Regions from separate parts of the Streptomyces sp. NPDC007917 genome, predicted to be linked through region 2. Evidence: riboswitches for the same ligand, from Rfam matches in the RefSeq annotation. Region 2 holds a riboswitch; each other region holds the start of a gene.

What was found. A riboswitch is a leader RNA that binds a small molecule or an ion and turns the genes downstream of it on or off. The one in region 2 is predicted to bind cyclic di-AMP.
Region 1: it holds a riboswitch for cyclic di-AMP, as region 2 does, so the genes downstream of both, ACFZDL_RS18595 (NlpC/P60 family protein) here and ACFZDL_RS34340 (transglycosylase family protein) in region 2, are expected to answer to the same signal.
Region 3: it holds a riboswitch for cyclic di-AMP, as region 2 does, so the genes downstream of both, ACFZDL_RS02800 (M23 family metallopeptidase) here and ACFZDL_RS34340 (transglycosylase family protein) in region 2, are expected to answer to the same signal.

Annotation. Positions count from the first base shown of each region.
Region 1 is NZ_JBIBKK010000008.1:321,192-325,395, reverse strand. Features, by position in the region: gene pcrA (DNA helicase PcrA) at 1-1,987, opposite strand, end outside; cyclic di-AMP (ydaO/yuaA leader) riboswitch at 2,144-2,321, shown strand; gene ACFZDL_RS18595 (NlpC/P60 family protein) at 2,329-3,501, shown strand; gene ACFZDL_RS18590 (L,D-transpeptidase) at 3,582-4,204, opposite strand, start outside.
Region 2 is NZ_JBIBKK010000023.1:36,646-40,849, reverse strand. Features, by position in the region: gene ACFZDL_RS34350 (septum formation initiator family protein) at 1-352, opposite strand, end outside; gene eno (phosphopyruvate hydratase) at 444-1,739, opposite strand; gene ACFZDL_RS34340 (transglycosylase family protein) at 1,943-2,629, opposite strand; cyclic di-AMP (ydaO/yuaA leader) riboswitch at 2,631-2,801, opposite strand; gene ACFZDL_RS34335 (transglycosylase family protein) at 3,063-4,004, opposite strand.
Region 3 is NZ_JBIBKK010000001.1:655,993-660,196, forward strand. Features, by position in the region: gene ACFZDL_RS02790 (HPr family phosphocarrier protein) at 135-416, shown strand; gene ACFZDL_RS02795 (GntR family transcriptional regulator) at 629-1,369, opposite strand; gene ACFZDL_RS02800 (M23 family metallopeptidase) at 1,651-2,475, opposite strand; cyclic di-AMP (ydaO/yuaA leader) riboswitch at 2,489-2,683, opposite strand; gene ACFZDL_RS02805 (pitrilysin family protein) at 2,915-4,204, opposite strand, start outside.

The DNA of each region.
Region 1 (4,204 bases), on a different contig from region 2:
GCGGGAAGACCCCGTCCTCCATGCCGCTGAGGAAGACGACCGGGAACTCGAGGCCCTTGGCGGTGTGGAGCGTCATCAGCGTGATGACCCCGGCGCCCTCGGTGTCGTCGTCCGGGATCTGGTCGGAGTCGGCGACGAGCGCGACCTGCTCCAGGAACTCCGCGAGCGTGCCCGGGTTCTCCTCGCCGCGCTCCTGCTCGTACTCCAGGGCGACGGCCGCCAGCTCCTGGAGGTTTTCGATGCGGGTCTCGTCCTGGGGGTCCGTGGACGCCTGCAGCTCCGCCAGATAGCCCGTGCGCTCCAGTACCGCCTCCAGCACGGTGGCCGGCCCCGCGCCCGACTCGGTGATCGTGCGCAACTCCTCCATCAGGACGTTGAACCGCTTCACCGCGTTTGCCGAGCGGGCCGCCATGCCGTACGCCTCGTCGACGCGGCGCAGCGCCTGCGGGAATGTGATCTTCTCGCGCAGCGCCAGCGCGTCGATCATCGCCTCGGCGCGCTCACCGATGCCGCGCTTGGGCACGTTCAGAATCCGGCGCAGCGGGACGGAGTCCTCCGGGTTGGCCAGCACCCGCAGGTACGCGAGGACGTCGCGGACCTCCTTGCGCTCGTAGAAGCGCACACCGCCGACGACCTTGTACGGCAGCCCGACCCGGATGAAGACCTCTTCGAAGACACGGGACTGGGCGTTGGTCCGGTAGAAGACGGCGACGTCCCCGGCCCTGGCGTCGCCCGCGTCCGTCAGCCGGTCGATCTCGTCGGCGACGAACTGCGCCTCGTCGTGCTCGGTGTCGGCCACATAGCCGGTGATGGTCGCCCCGGCGCCGGCATCGGTCCACAGGTTCTTCGGGCGCCGGTTCTCATTGCGCTCGATAACGGCGTTGGCCGCGCTGAGGATCGTCTGGGTGGAGCGGTAGTTCTGCTCCAGGAGGATGGTCGTGGCGTCCGGGTAGTCCTCCTCGAACTGGAGGATGTTCCGGATGGTGGCGCCCCGGAAGGCGTAGATCGACTGGTCGGCGTCGCCCACCACGCACAGCTCGGCGGGAGGGATCACCTCGCCGCCGTCGACGGCCTCCGCCGGGCCCGTGCCCACCAGCTCGCGCACCAGCGTGTACTGCGCGTGGTTGGTGTCCTGGTACTCGTCGACCAGGACGTGCCGGAAGCGGCGGCGGTAGTGCTCGGCGACGTCGGGGAAGGCCTGGAGCAGATTGACCGTCGTCATGATGATGTCGTCGAAGTCGAGGGCATTGGCCTCGCGCAGCCGCGACTGGTACATCGCATACGCCTCGGCGAGCGTCTTCTCGAAGCCGTCCGAGGCCTGTCCGGCGAAGGTCTCCTCGTCGATCAGCTCGTTCTTCAGGTTGGAGATCTTGGCGCTGAAGGACTTGGGCGGATACCGCTTCGGGTCGAGGTCCAGGTCCCGGCACACCAGCGCCATCAGCCGCTTGGAGTCGGCCGCGTCGTAGATCGAGAAGGAGGACGTGAAGCCGAGCTTCTTGGACTCCCGGCGCAGGATGCGCACACAGGCGCTGTGGAAGGTCGACACCCACATGGCCTTCGCGCGCGGGCCGACCAGCTCCTCGACCCGCTCCTTCATCTCGCCCGCGGCCTTGTTGGTGAAGGTGATGGCGAGGATCTGGCCGGGGTGCACCCGGCGCGAGCCGAGCAGATGCGCGATGCGGTGGGTGAGCACCCGGGTCTTGCCGGACCCGGCGCCCGCGACGATCAGCAGCGGCGAGCCGGTGTGCACCACGGCGGCGCGCTGCTGCTCGTTCAGCCCCTGCAGGAGGGCGGCCGGATCCACCGCGGGACGCGCCGCGCCGTCGCGGTAGTACGCCTCCCGGGGCGCGGGCGCGTCGAACCGCCCGTCGAAGAGGTCGTGCGGGACGGCCTCAGCGGCGGGCCGGCCGTCGTCCTCGGGCGGCGGGGGCTCCTCGTCCGGGGGTCCGAGATCCGCCAGGAAGCTGTCGTCAAAGAGGCTGCTCATCGCTCACCGAGTTTAGGCCGCCCCACTGACAGCGTATGCGTGGATGTCACAAAACGGTTTCGGGGCAATTCGAACACCCGCCTTCACATGAGCACCACAAGCCCACTACCGTCCTCCGTCAGGCGGTCCGGAACCCGTCGGCGACCACGCCGGCACGGGCTGTCTCCGCCGAGTCCGGCCCCGCCGCGAGGCAGCCGGAGCCGGGGACCCAAAGACACCACTGGGGTGAATCGGCCCATGTGGCGACGCCAGCCGTCCGCCGCCCGGGCCGTAGGGCAGCCTTCCGACGCCCGAACCCGACAGCTAACCCGGTAGGCGGTCCACGGAAGGAGTCGCCTCCCTTGGCGTCGCACCGCAAACCGCGGACCCGAATACTGGATTCGGCCACCGGCCGCCGCACCGCCGTCGGGGTCACCACGGCCGCCCTCGCCTCCGTCACCCTCCTCTCCCAGACGGCGAGCGCCGAGCCCGGCAAGCCCAAGCCGACGGTCGAAGAGGTCAAGAAGAAGGTCGACACGCTCTACCACCAAGCCGAAACCGCGACCCAGGCCTACAACGCCGCCAAGGAGCGCACGGGCGAACAGCGCGCCAAGGTCGACCGGCTGCTGGACAGCGTCGCCAAGCGCACCGAGAAGCTGAACGAGGCACGCCGCAAGCTGGGCAGCTACGCGGCGGCGCAGTACCGCAACGGCGGCATGGCCTCCAGCGCCGCGACCCTGCTGTTCGCAGGCGATCCGCAGGACATCTTCGACCAGTCCCATCTGATGGACCGGCTGACCGGAGAGCAGAAGCATGCCGTCGACGACTTCCTGACCCAGCAGGCCAAGGCCGCCAAGGAGCGTACGAAGGCCGGCGAGAGCCTGGCCTCGCTGACCCGGTCGCAGGAGCAGCTGAAGACCAAGAAGAAGACCGTCCAGGACAAGCTCACCCAGGCCCGTCAGCTGCTGTCGAAGCTGACCGCCGAGGAGAAGGCGCGGCTGGCGGCGATCGAGAAGAAGAAGGAAGAGGAGGCCCGGCGCAAGGCGGCGGAGCTGGCGCGCAAGCAGCGGGAGGAGGCGGCGAAGCGGGCACAGGAACAGCAGCAGCAGGAGGAGCAGGCAGACGGCTCCGGCTCGTCAGGCTCCTCCGGGTCCTCGGGCACTTCCGGTTCCTCGGGCTCGTACGCCACCAAGGCCGACAAGGCCATCGCCTTCGCGCGCTCGCAGCTCGGCAAGCCGTACGTCTGGGGCGCCACCGGCCCCAACTCCTACGACTGCTCGGGGCTCACCCAGGCCGCCTGGAAGACCGCCGGGGTCTCCCTGCCGCGCACCACCTGGGACCAGGTGAAGGTCGGCACGCGCGTGTCGACCTCCGACCTCCAACCGGGCGATCTCGTCTTCTTCTATGACGACATCAGCCATGTCGGCCTCTATATAGGCGACGGAATGATGATCCACGCCCCGAAGCCGGGCGATGTGGTCAAGAAGGCGCCGATCACCGAGATGCCGATCTACGGAAGCGTCCGCCCGGCCTGACGGCTTCCCGCCTCCCCGGGCCCCGAAGGAGCTCCCCGGGCCCCGAAGGGGCTCTCCGGGGCCCGGGGAGGCGGCACGGCTCAGGTGCCGGGCTTGCGGCCGTAGACGTACACGTCGTCGCCGTTGCGCAGCAGGCTCCAGTACTTCTTCGCATCGCCCTTGCGCATGTTGACGCAGCCGTGGGAGCCCGGCGGCGACCACACGCTGCCCGCGATGGAGTGGAAGGCCTGGCCGCCGTCGAAGAACTGGCTGTACGGCATCGCGACGTCGTAGAGCGTCGACCAGTGGTCGATGTCCCGCCAGTAGATCTTCTTCAGCCCGCCCCGGGTCTCATACCGGTCACGGCCGGTGCGCACCGGCACCGGGCCGAACTTCAGCCGCGAGCCGTCCTGGATCCAGCTCAGCTGGCGGGTGAGGTCCACACAGGCGATGCGGCCCTTGTTGGTGGGGCACTTCCTCGCCTTGTTCGGATTGTGCCCGGCCGCCTTCTGCGTGTTGATCAGCTTCATCACGCCCCAGGTGACCGGCCCGGCGTAGCCGATCGTGGGGCTGATCCCATGGTTGATCTGGAACTGCTGGACCGCCCGGCAGTCCGTCCGCGACTGCCGCCCGTCCACCGGGCGGCCCAGGAACTTCTCCACCTGCTTCTGGTACGGCCCGACACTCGTCGTGCACGACGAGGCGGCCTGCGCCGGGGTGCCGA
Region 2 (4,204 bases):
TGTAGCCGGTCTCCCCCGGCCGCGTGAAGTGCAGCCGCTCGCGGGCCTGCTGCTCGATGTACGCGGGGTCCTTGAGCCTGGCCTTCTGCTCGCGCAGCCGCTTGACGTCCTCGCGCTCCTTCTGGGCCTGGCGCCGCTGGTCGGAGATGTCCGAGCGCTGCGAGATGTACTGCCGCATCGGATACGCGAGGGCCACCACGAGCGAGCACACGACCAGCGCGAGCAGCGCGGCCCGGCCGGTGAGCCGGCTGCGGCGGCGCCGGATGCGGGCGCGGTAGACGCGGGCGGCGGCGTGCTCGCCGAGCGCCCTGAGCCTGGTCGCGGTGGAGAACCGATCCCGATCCGCCGGCACGTCGCCTCCCCGGTCGTGACTTCGCTGCGTACGCCGTCCCCGGCCACGGTACGGGACCATGGCCGGGGACGTGCGTCAGGCTCGGCGGGGCTCAGCCCTTGAGGACCGCGCCCTTGAAGCGCGGGAAGGCGGAGCGGCCCGCGTACACCGCCGCGTCGTCGAGGATCTCCTCGATGCGCAGCAGCTGGTTGTACTTGGCCACGCGCTCGGAGCGGGCGGGGGCACCGGTCTTGATCTGGCCGCAGTTGGTGGCGACGGCCAGGTCGGCGATGGTGACGTCCTCGGTCTCGCCGGAGCGGTGCGACATCATGCACTTGAAGCCGTTGCGCTGGGCGAGCTCGACGGCGTCCAGGGTCTCGGTCAGCGAGCCGATCTGGTTGACCTTGACCAGCAGCGCGTTCGCGGTGCCGCTCTCGATGCCGCGGGCCAGCCGCTCCGGGTTGGTGACGAACAGGTCGTCGCCGACCAGCTGGACCCTGTCACCGAGCTGATCGGTGATCGTCTTCCAGCCGTCCCAGTCCTCCTCGTTCAGCGGGTCCTCGATGGAGACCAGCGGGTACGCGTCGACCAGCTCGGCGTAGTACGCGGTCATCTCGGCGGCGCTGCGCGACTGGCCCTCGAAGGTGTAGGAGCCGTCCTTGTAGAACTCGGAGGCGGCGACGTCGAGCGCCAGCGCGATGTCCTGGCCCGGCTGGTAGCCGGCCTTCTTGATCGCCTCGACGATCAGGTCCAGGGCGTCGCGGTTGGAGTTCAGGTTCGGGGCGAAGCCGCCCTCGTCACCGAGGCCGGTGGACAGGCCCCGCTCCTTCAGCACGGACTTCAGGGTGTGGTAGACCTCGGTGCCCCAGCGCAGCGCCTCGGAGAAGGACTCGGCGCCGATCGGCGCGATCATGAACTCCTGGATGTCCACGTTGGAGTCGGCGTGCGAGCCGCCGTTGAGGATGTTCATCATCGGGACCGGCAGCAGGTGGGCGTTGGGGCCGCCCAGGTACCGGAAGAGCGGGAGGTCGGAGGCCTCGGAGGCGGCGTGCGCGACCGCGAGCGAGACGCCGAGGATGGCGTTGGCGCCGAGCGAGGACTTGTCCGGGGTGGCGTCCAGGTCGAACATCGCCTGGTCGATCAGGCGCTGCTCGGTGGCGTCGTAGCCGACGAGCTCCGGACCGATCTGCTCGATGACGGCCAGGACGGCCTTCTCGACACCCTTGCCGCCGTAACGGCTCTTGTCGCCGTCGCGGAGCTCAAGGGCCTCGAAGGCACCGGTGGAGGCCCCGGAGGGCACGGCGGCACGGCCGGTGCTGCCGTCGTCGAGGCCGACCTCGACCTCGACCGTGGGGTTGCCTCGCGAGTCGAGGATCTCGCGAGCTACGACGACGTCGATGGACGGCACGAGGATCTCCTTCGTATGGGTCTGTCTCTGCAGCACGAGCCTAACGGGCCCGGAGGGCCCACCCGACGAAGCCCCGGCGGGGCGCGCCTCGCGTGGGGGGCGGGGCGCCCTGCCGGGGCAGTCTTGGGGGGTGTCGGTGCCGAGGGTGCCGGGGTGGGGGGAAGGCCCGGCTGCCGGGGTGGGGGGAGGCCCGGCGGGGCGGGTCAGGACAGGTGGAGCTGCTGGCCCGGGTAGATGAGGTTGGCGTCCTCGACGATGTCCTTGTTCAGCTCGAAGAGCTTCTTCCAGCCGCCCTTGACGTGGCGCGCCTCGGCGATCTTGGAGAGGGTGTCGCCGGCCTTGACCTTGTACTCGCCGTCGCCCTTCTTGATCGCGTGGCGGGCCTGCCCGCGCCCGGCGTGCTCGCCCTCGGTGCGGGGCTGCGCCTTCGGCTTCGCGGGCTGCGCGGGCTCGGCCTTCTGAGCCGGCTGGGCGGCCGGCTTCGAGGGCTGGGTGGTGGACGTGGCGGGGGCCGGGGAGCCGGTGGTGGTCAGCCCCTTGCCGCACACCGGCCAGGCGCCCTTGCCCTGCCCGGCCAGGACCTTCTCGGCTATCTGGATCTGCTGGTCCTTGGTGGCCAGGTCGGCGCGGGCCGCGAAGGCCGTGCCGCCGTACGCGGCCCAGGTGGAGTTGGTGAACTGCAGGCCGCCGTAGAAGCCGTTGCCGGTGTTGATCGACCAGTTGCCGCCGGACTCGCACTGGGCGACCGCGTCCCACTGGGCGGTGGTCGCGGCCGAGGCGGAAGTGGCCCCCAGGAGCGGTGCGGCGACGGCCGCACCGGCGACGCCGGCGAGCGCGGCGATGCGGGTGACCTTGGAGGGACGGCGGTGCTTACCCTTGTCGTTACGCATGTTCGTTCCTCACCGACGCCTACGAGGTGAGCTGTCGGGTTCGGGCTGTGAGTTGCCCGGCCGGGTGCGGCTGACCGCACCCTGGCTTCACCCCGAGCCGAACGCGCCCGTCTCCGGGCCGCTACGGCGCCTACCTTGGTTCCCCCGCTCCTGCCTTCGGCGCAAACGCGTCTGGTTCCCCCCGACCGCCGGCAGGACTCGGCGTGACGATCGACGGTGCCCGCGGTGGCGAGCGGAAAGACGTTAAACACACCTTCCGACGAGGTTCAAACACCGACATCCCAGCGAATGAGGCCGTATCCACACCCAGCCGTCCCACATCTACGCAGGTGAGGCCGGGTACGGAAAGATCGGACAGCCGACGCACGCCGGGCGATGTGACGAGATGTATGTCTCACCGCCGCCAGATCGGGCATTTCACCCCGAACTGCCGCTACCTCGCACTGAGATCGAGACGCTGACCAGGGTGAATGAGGTCCGGGTCGGCTCCGATGAGGGTTTCATTGGCCTCATAGAGCTCGGGCCACCCTCCGTCCACCTTCTCGTCGTCCGCGATGTCTGACAGGTTGTCACCGTCGCGCACGGTGTAGTCCGCGCGCCCGAGGGGCTGGAGGGGCGTCTCGGCGCGCTCCGCGCCGTCGCGCGAGGCGTGGCGCCCCGAGGACCGGGTGTCGTCGTCCGCCGCGCCCGCGGAGTCCTGCTCGCGGGCGTCGGGCGTACCGCGGTGACGGCCACTGGGGGCGCCGGAGGAGTCGTCCTCGCCCTTGGCGTCGCGGCCGGAGTGCGCGCCGTCCTCGTCCGGGGCGGAGCCGCCCTTCTCGCGGGACGCGTCGGATTCGCCGGACGTGCCGCCGGGCGTCGCGGAGGGATCCGGCTTACCGGCCTTGTCGGACGTACCGGATTCTCCGGAACTGTCGGAAACACCAGAACTGTCCGTCCGATCGCCCCGGCTGGAGTTGTCGGACGATTCAGCCGCGTCGGAGTCGTCGATGCCCGTGGGCTCCTCCGACCCCTTGGCCTCCGGCGCGTCCTTTCCGCCGGGGTTCAGCTCCAGCGCGTCGCCGAGCCTCGCGAGCCCGGCGTCCAGCGCACAGCTCGGCCAGGCGTCCGGGCCGCGGTCGGCGAGGATCGTCCGGGCGATGGCTATCTGCTGGGAGCGGCTGGCGAGGTCGGGGCGCGGGGCGTACTGCTGGCCGCCGTACTTCCGCCACATGTCCAACGTGATCTGCAGACCGCCGTAGAAGCCATTGCCTCCGTTGGCACTCCACATCCCGCCGCTCTCGCATTCGGCGACGCGGTCCCAGGCCTGGGTGGCATCCGCGGCCTGGGCGCCGGCGGCGCCGAAGAGCGGCATGGCGATGCTCGCTCCCGTCACCCCCGCTGCGACCACGATTGCCGGAGCCTGACGGGGGCGGCGGTGTCGACCGTTCCCGGAGCGCATGCGTTCTGCCTCTCGTGTGGCGGCTGAGTCGTCGGTTGAACATAGCGACGCCATCCGATCATCACAAGCAGATGTATCCCAGGTCACGCAGCGGTCACGCCGCTGATGTTTTGTCACATATGCGGGGCCCCAAG
Region 3 (4,204 bases), on a different contig from region 2:
GAGGGAAGGTCAATATCGGACCCGTACGGACATGGGCGGGCCTACTCGGACACCGTTCCGGGCATACTCAAACATGCGACACCCGTATGATATTGGTCTAGACAACAGCAACTCCGCACCTGAAGGGCAACACCATGGCTGAGCGCCGCGTCAACATCGGCTGGGCCGAGGGCCTGCACGCCCGCCCCGCGTCGATCTTCGTCCGGGCGGCCACCGCCGCCGGCGTCCCCATCACGATCGCCAAGGCGGACGGCACCCCGGTCAACGCCGCTTCCATGCTCGCCGTGCTCGGCCTGGGCGCCCAGGGCGGCGAGGAGGTCGTCCTCGCCTCCGACTCGGACGACGCCGAGATCGCGCTCGACCGTCTGGCCAAGCTGGTCGCGGAGGGGCTCGAGGAGCTTCCGGAGACCGTCTGACTGACTCCACCCCGGACACGGCGCGGCCGCGGTGACCCACGACTGGGGACCGCGGCCGCACTGTTTGTCCCACGCGATACGGGGACGGCGCAAAACCGGGAACCACACAAAGCAGGGCCGGTGAAATACGGGAACGCGAAATCCGCGGGCGCGGAAATCCACGACCGCGACACACCGACGGTAATTCTCAGAAGTTGTATACGGGGCCGCTGTTAATTCCGGACGCCCGCCGTGTTTACGGAATGTTTCGAACTTCTCACGCGGGCGGGGCGGCGCAGCCGGTATTCCGACATCGAGCGCTCGGCGTGCGCCGCGGCGAGCGCCCGCGCGCGGTCGGCGTCGCCGCGCGCCACGGCGTCGACCAGCGCGCCGTGCTCGCCCCAGGACTCCACGGCCCGCAGCGAGACGTCGGAGCGCAGGGCGCCGCCCGGGGCGGACGGCGCCGCCCTGTGGGCCGGCTCCACCGCGTACACCCACGCGATCTTGCGCCTCAGCTGCACCAGCAGCCCGGCCAGGCTCGGGCTCCCGGAGGCCTGGGCCATCGTCTCGTGGAACCAGTCACCGAGCGGCCGCAGCTCGCCCAACTGCCCGCGCCGGGCCCGCTCCTGGCCGAGCCGGACCAGGCCGCGCAACACCTTCAGATGCGCCTCGGTGCGCCGCTGGGCGGCCCGGGCGGCCCCCAGCGGCTCCAGCAGCGCGCGGATGTCCAACAGGTCGGCGGCCTCCCGGTCGGACGGCTGCGCGACGCAGGCGCCCGCGTGTCTGCGGGTGGTCACAAAGCCTTCCGACTCCAGGGTGCGCAGCGCCTCGCGCACGGGCACGCGCGAGACGCCGTACCGCCGGGCGAGAAGTTCCTCGATCAACCGGCTGCCGGGCGCGAAGGTGCCGGAGACGATGTCGTCGCGGATCGCCGTGCACACCGCGTGCGCCGAAATCCGGTGACCGCCCTGCATCGCGGTCGTATCGCCGCTCACTTCCGGTCCCGCATTGTCGAACCTCCGCCTTAATCTCCGCGAAACGCAGCCGATTGACGCGTGTTCAGCGACTCTATTCTAAACAGCTTGAATTTCCGATAGGCACGGAGATTTCATGGATATTTTTGGCCAGGAGGGCGGGTGGCCAGGCGGTCGGATGGCCGGGTGGCCAGGCGGCCGGCGGCCGGGCGGCCGACCGGGTACGCCGAAGGCCCCCGGGTCCGTGGGACCGAGGGCCTTCGGGAAGCGAGCGGGGATGCTCAGATGTTCACACCGTGCGAGCGCAGGTAGGCGACGGGGTCGATGTCCGAGCCGTAGTCGGCGCTGGTGCGGGCCTCGAAGTGCAGATGCGGGCCGGTGACATTGCCCGTGGCGCCGGACAGGCCGATCTGCTGGCCCGGGGTGACCGTCTGGCCGACGGAGACCCCGAGGGACGACAGATGGCCGTACTGGGTGTAGGTGCCGTCGTTCATCTTGATCACGATGTTGTTGCCGTACGCGCCGCCCCAGCCGGCCTCGACCACGGTGCCGGAGCCGACGGAGTGCACCGGGGTACCGGACGCGGCGTGGAAGTCCACACCGGTGTGGCTGCCGGAGGACCACAGGCCGCTGGACGCCTGGTAGCTGGTGGAGACGTACGAGCCGGTGACCGGCAGCACGAACATGTTCAGCCGCTTCCGCTCGGCCTCGCGCGCCGCGCGCTCCTTGGCCTCGCGCTCCTGCTTGGCCTTCTTCGCGGCCGCCTCGGCCTTTCGCTTCGCCTCGGCCGCCTGCCGCGCGGCCTCCTTGCGGGCCGCGGCCTCGGCCTGCGCCTTGGCGGCGGCCTCCTCGGCGGCGCTCTGCTGGCTCTGCGCCTGGGCCTCGACCTGGTCGGCGAGCCCGTCGTCCATGGCGACCGCCTGGCGCAGCCCGGTGTCCTCGAAGCCGCGCGGGTCGTCCGTCGCGGCCAGGGCCGGGGCGGCGAAGCCGGCGACCACACCGGAGGCGGCCAGCGTGGCTATGCCCGCGAGGTTGGCGCCGGAACGGGCGGTGCGGGGGGCCCTGGTGGGGCGGCGGTGCTTCCCGGTGGTACGGGTGAACGCCATGGTCCGGCGCACTCCTTTCCTTCCCTCTCGCCTACCGGGTTAGCTGACGGGTTCGGAGCAGGAAGGTCTCCTACGGGCCCCTCCCCCGCGTGGGGAAGGCGTCCGATTCACCCCTGGGGATCACCCGTCCGGCGCCGTGGGCGGCGGACGAGGCTGGGTCCCCGGCTCCCCTGGCTCGCGCCGTACGGGGACTCGGCGATGGTTGTCCGTGCCGCGGGTGCGGCGTGTCTCGGTCGGACAACCGGACTGACGCTAAGCGTGATCGCTTTCGTTCACCAAACGGTTCCGCGTTTTTGTTGGTTTCCCCACAGACACGAACACCCAGACGGGCGACCTCTGCTATAAAGCGGGCGAATCGACCGGTGAGACGATTCGAAAAACAGGACCCCTGGCGCCTGAAACGGCGTCAGGGGTCCTGTTTTGTCGGGCCGTCAGGCCGTCAGCCCTGGATGACGCGCACCTCGCCGATGCCGAGCGCCTTGACCGGCTCCTCGATCTGCGAGGCGTCACCGACGAGCACCGTGACCAGCCGGTCGGACGGGAAGGCGCTCACCACCGCGGCGGTCGCCTCCACCGTGCCGGTCTCCGCGAGGCGCGCGTACAACTGCGCCTGGAAGTCGTCCGGCAGGTGCTGCTCGACCTGGTCGGCGAGCGTGCCCGCGACGGCCGCCGCCGTCTCGTACTTCAGGGGGGCCACCCCGACCAGGTTCTGCACGGCGACGTCGCGCTCGGCGTCCGTCAGGCCCTCTTCCTTCAGCGTGCCCAGCACCTTCCACAGGTCCTCCAGGGCGGGGCCGGTGACCTCGGTGGCCACCGAGCCGCTGATGGCCAGCATCGCGGCGCCCGTGGCCCCTCCGGAGGCGTCCGGGGCCGCGGAGCGGAGCACCTGGCCGAAGGCGCGCACGCCGTACGTGTAGCCCTTCTCCTCACGCAGCACGCGGTCGAGCCGGGAGGTCAGGGTGCCGCCCAGGCAGTAGGTGCCCAGCACCTGGGCGGGCCAGACCCGGTCATGGCGGTCGGCGCCGATCCGCCCGATGAGCAGCTGGGTCTGCACCGCGCCCGGCCGGTCGACGATGATCACGCGGCCGGTGTCGTCGGCGGTGATCGGCGGCATGGGGCGGGGCTCGGCGGCCCCGCCCGTCCAGGCGCCGAGGGATTCGGCCAGCGCCTTGTCGAGGTCGACGCCGGCCAGGTCGCCGACGACCACGACGGTCGAGGAGGACGGGCGGACATGCGCCTCGTAGAAGGCCCGCACGGCCGCGGCGTCGATGCCCTCGACGGTCTCCTGGGTGCCCTGACGCGGCCGGGACATCCGGGCCTCGGCCGGGAACAGCTCCTTGGACAGCGCCATCGAGGCGCGCCGGGCCGGGTTGGCCAGCTCGTGCGGGATCTCGTCCAGGCGGTTGCGCACCAGCCGCTCGACCTCGCCCTCGGGGAAGGCGGGGGCGCGCAGCGCGTCGGCCAGCAGGCCGAGCGCCTTGGGCAGCCGGGAGACGGGGACCTCCAGGGACACCCGGACGCCGGGGTGGTCGGCGTGGGCGTCCAGGGTGGCGCCGCAGCGCTCCAGTTCGGCGGCGAACTCCTCGGCGGTGTGCTTGTCGGTGCCCTCGGACAGGGCGCGAGCCATGATCGTCGCGATGCCGTCGAGCCCGGCCGGCTCGGCGTCCAGCGGGGCGGCGAGGTTGATCTCCACGGCGACGACCTGCTGGCCGGGGCGGTGGCAGCGCAG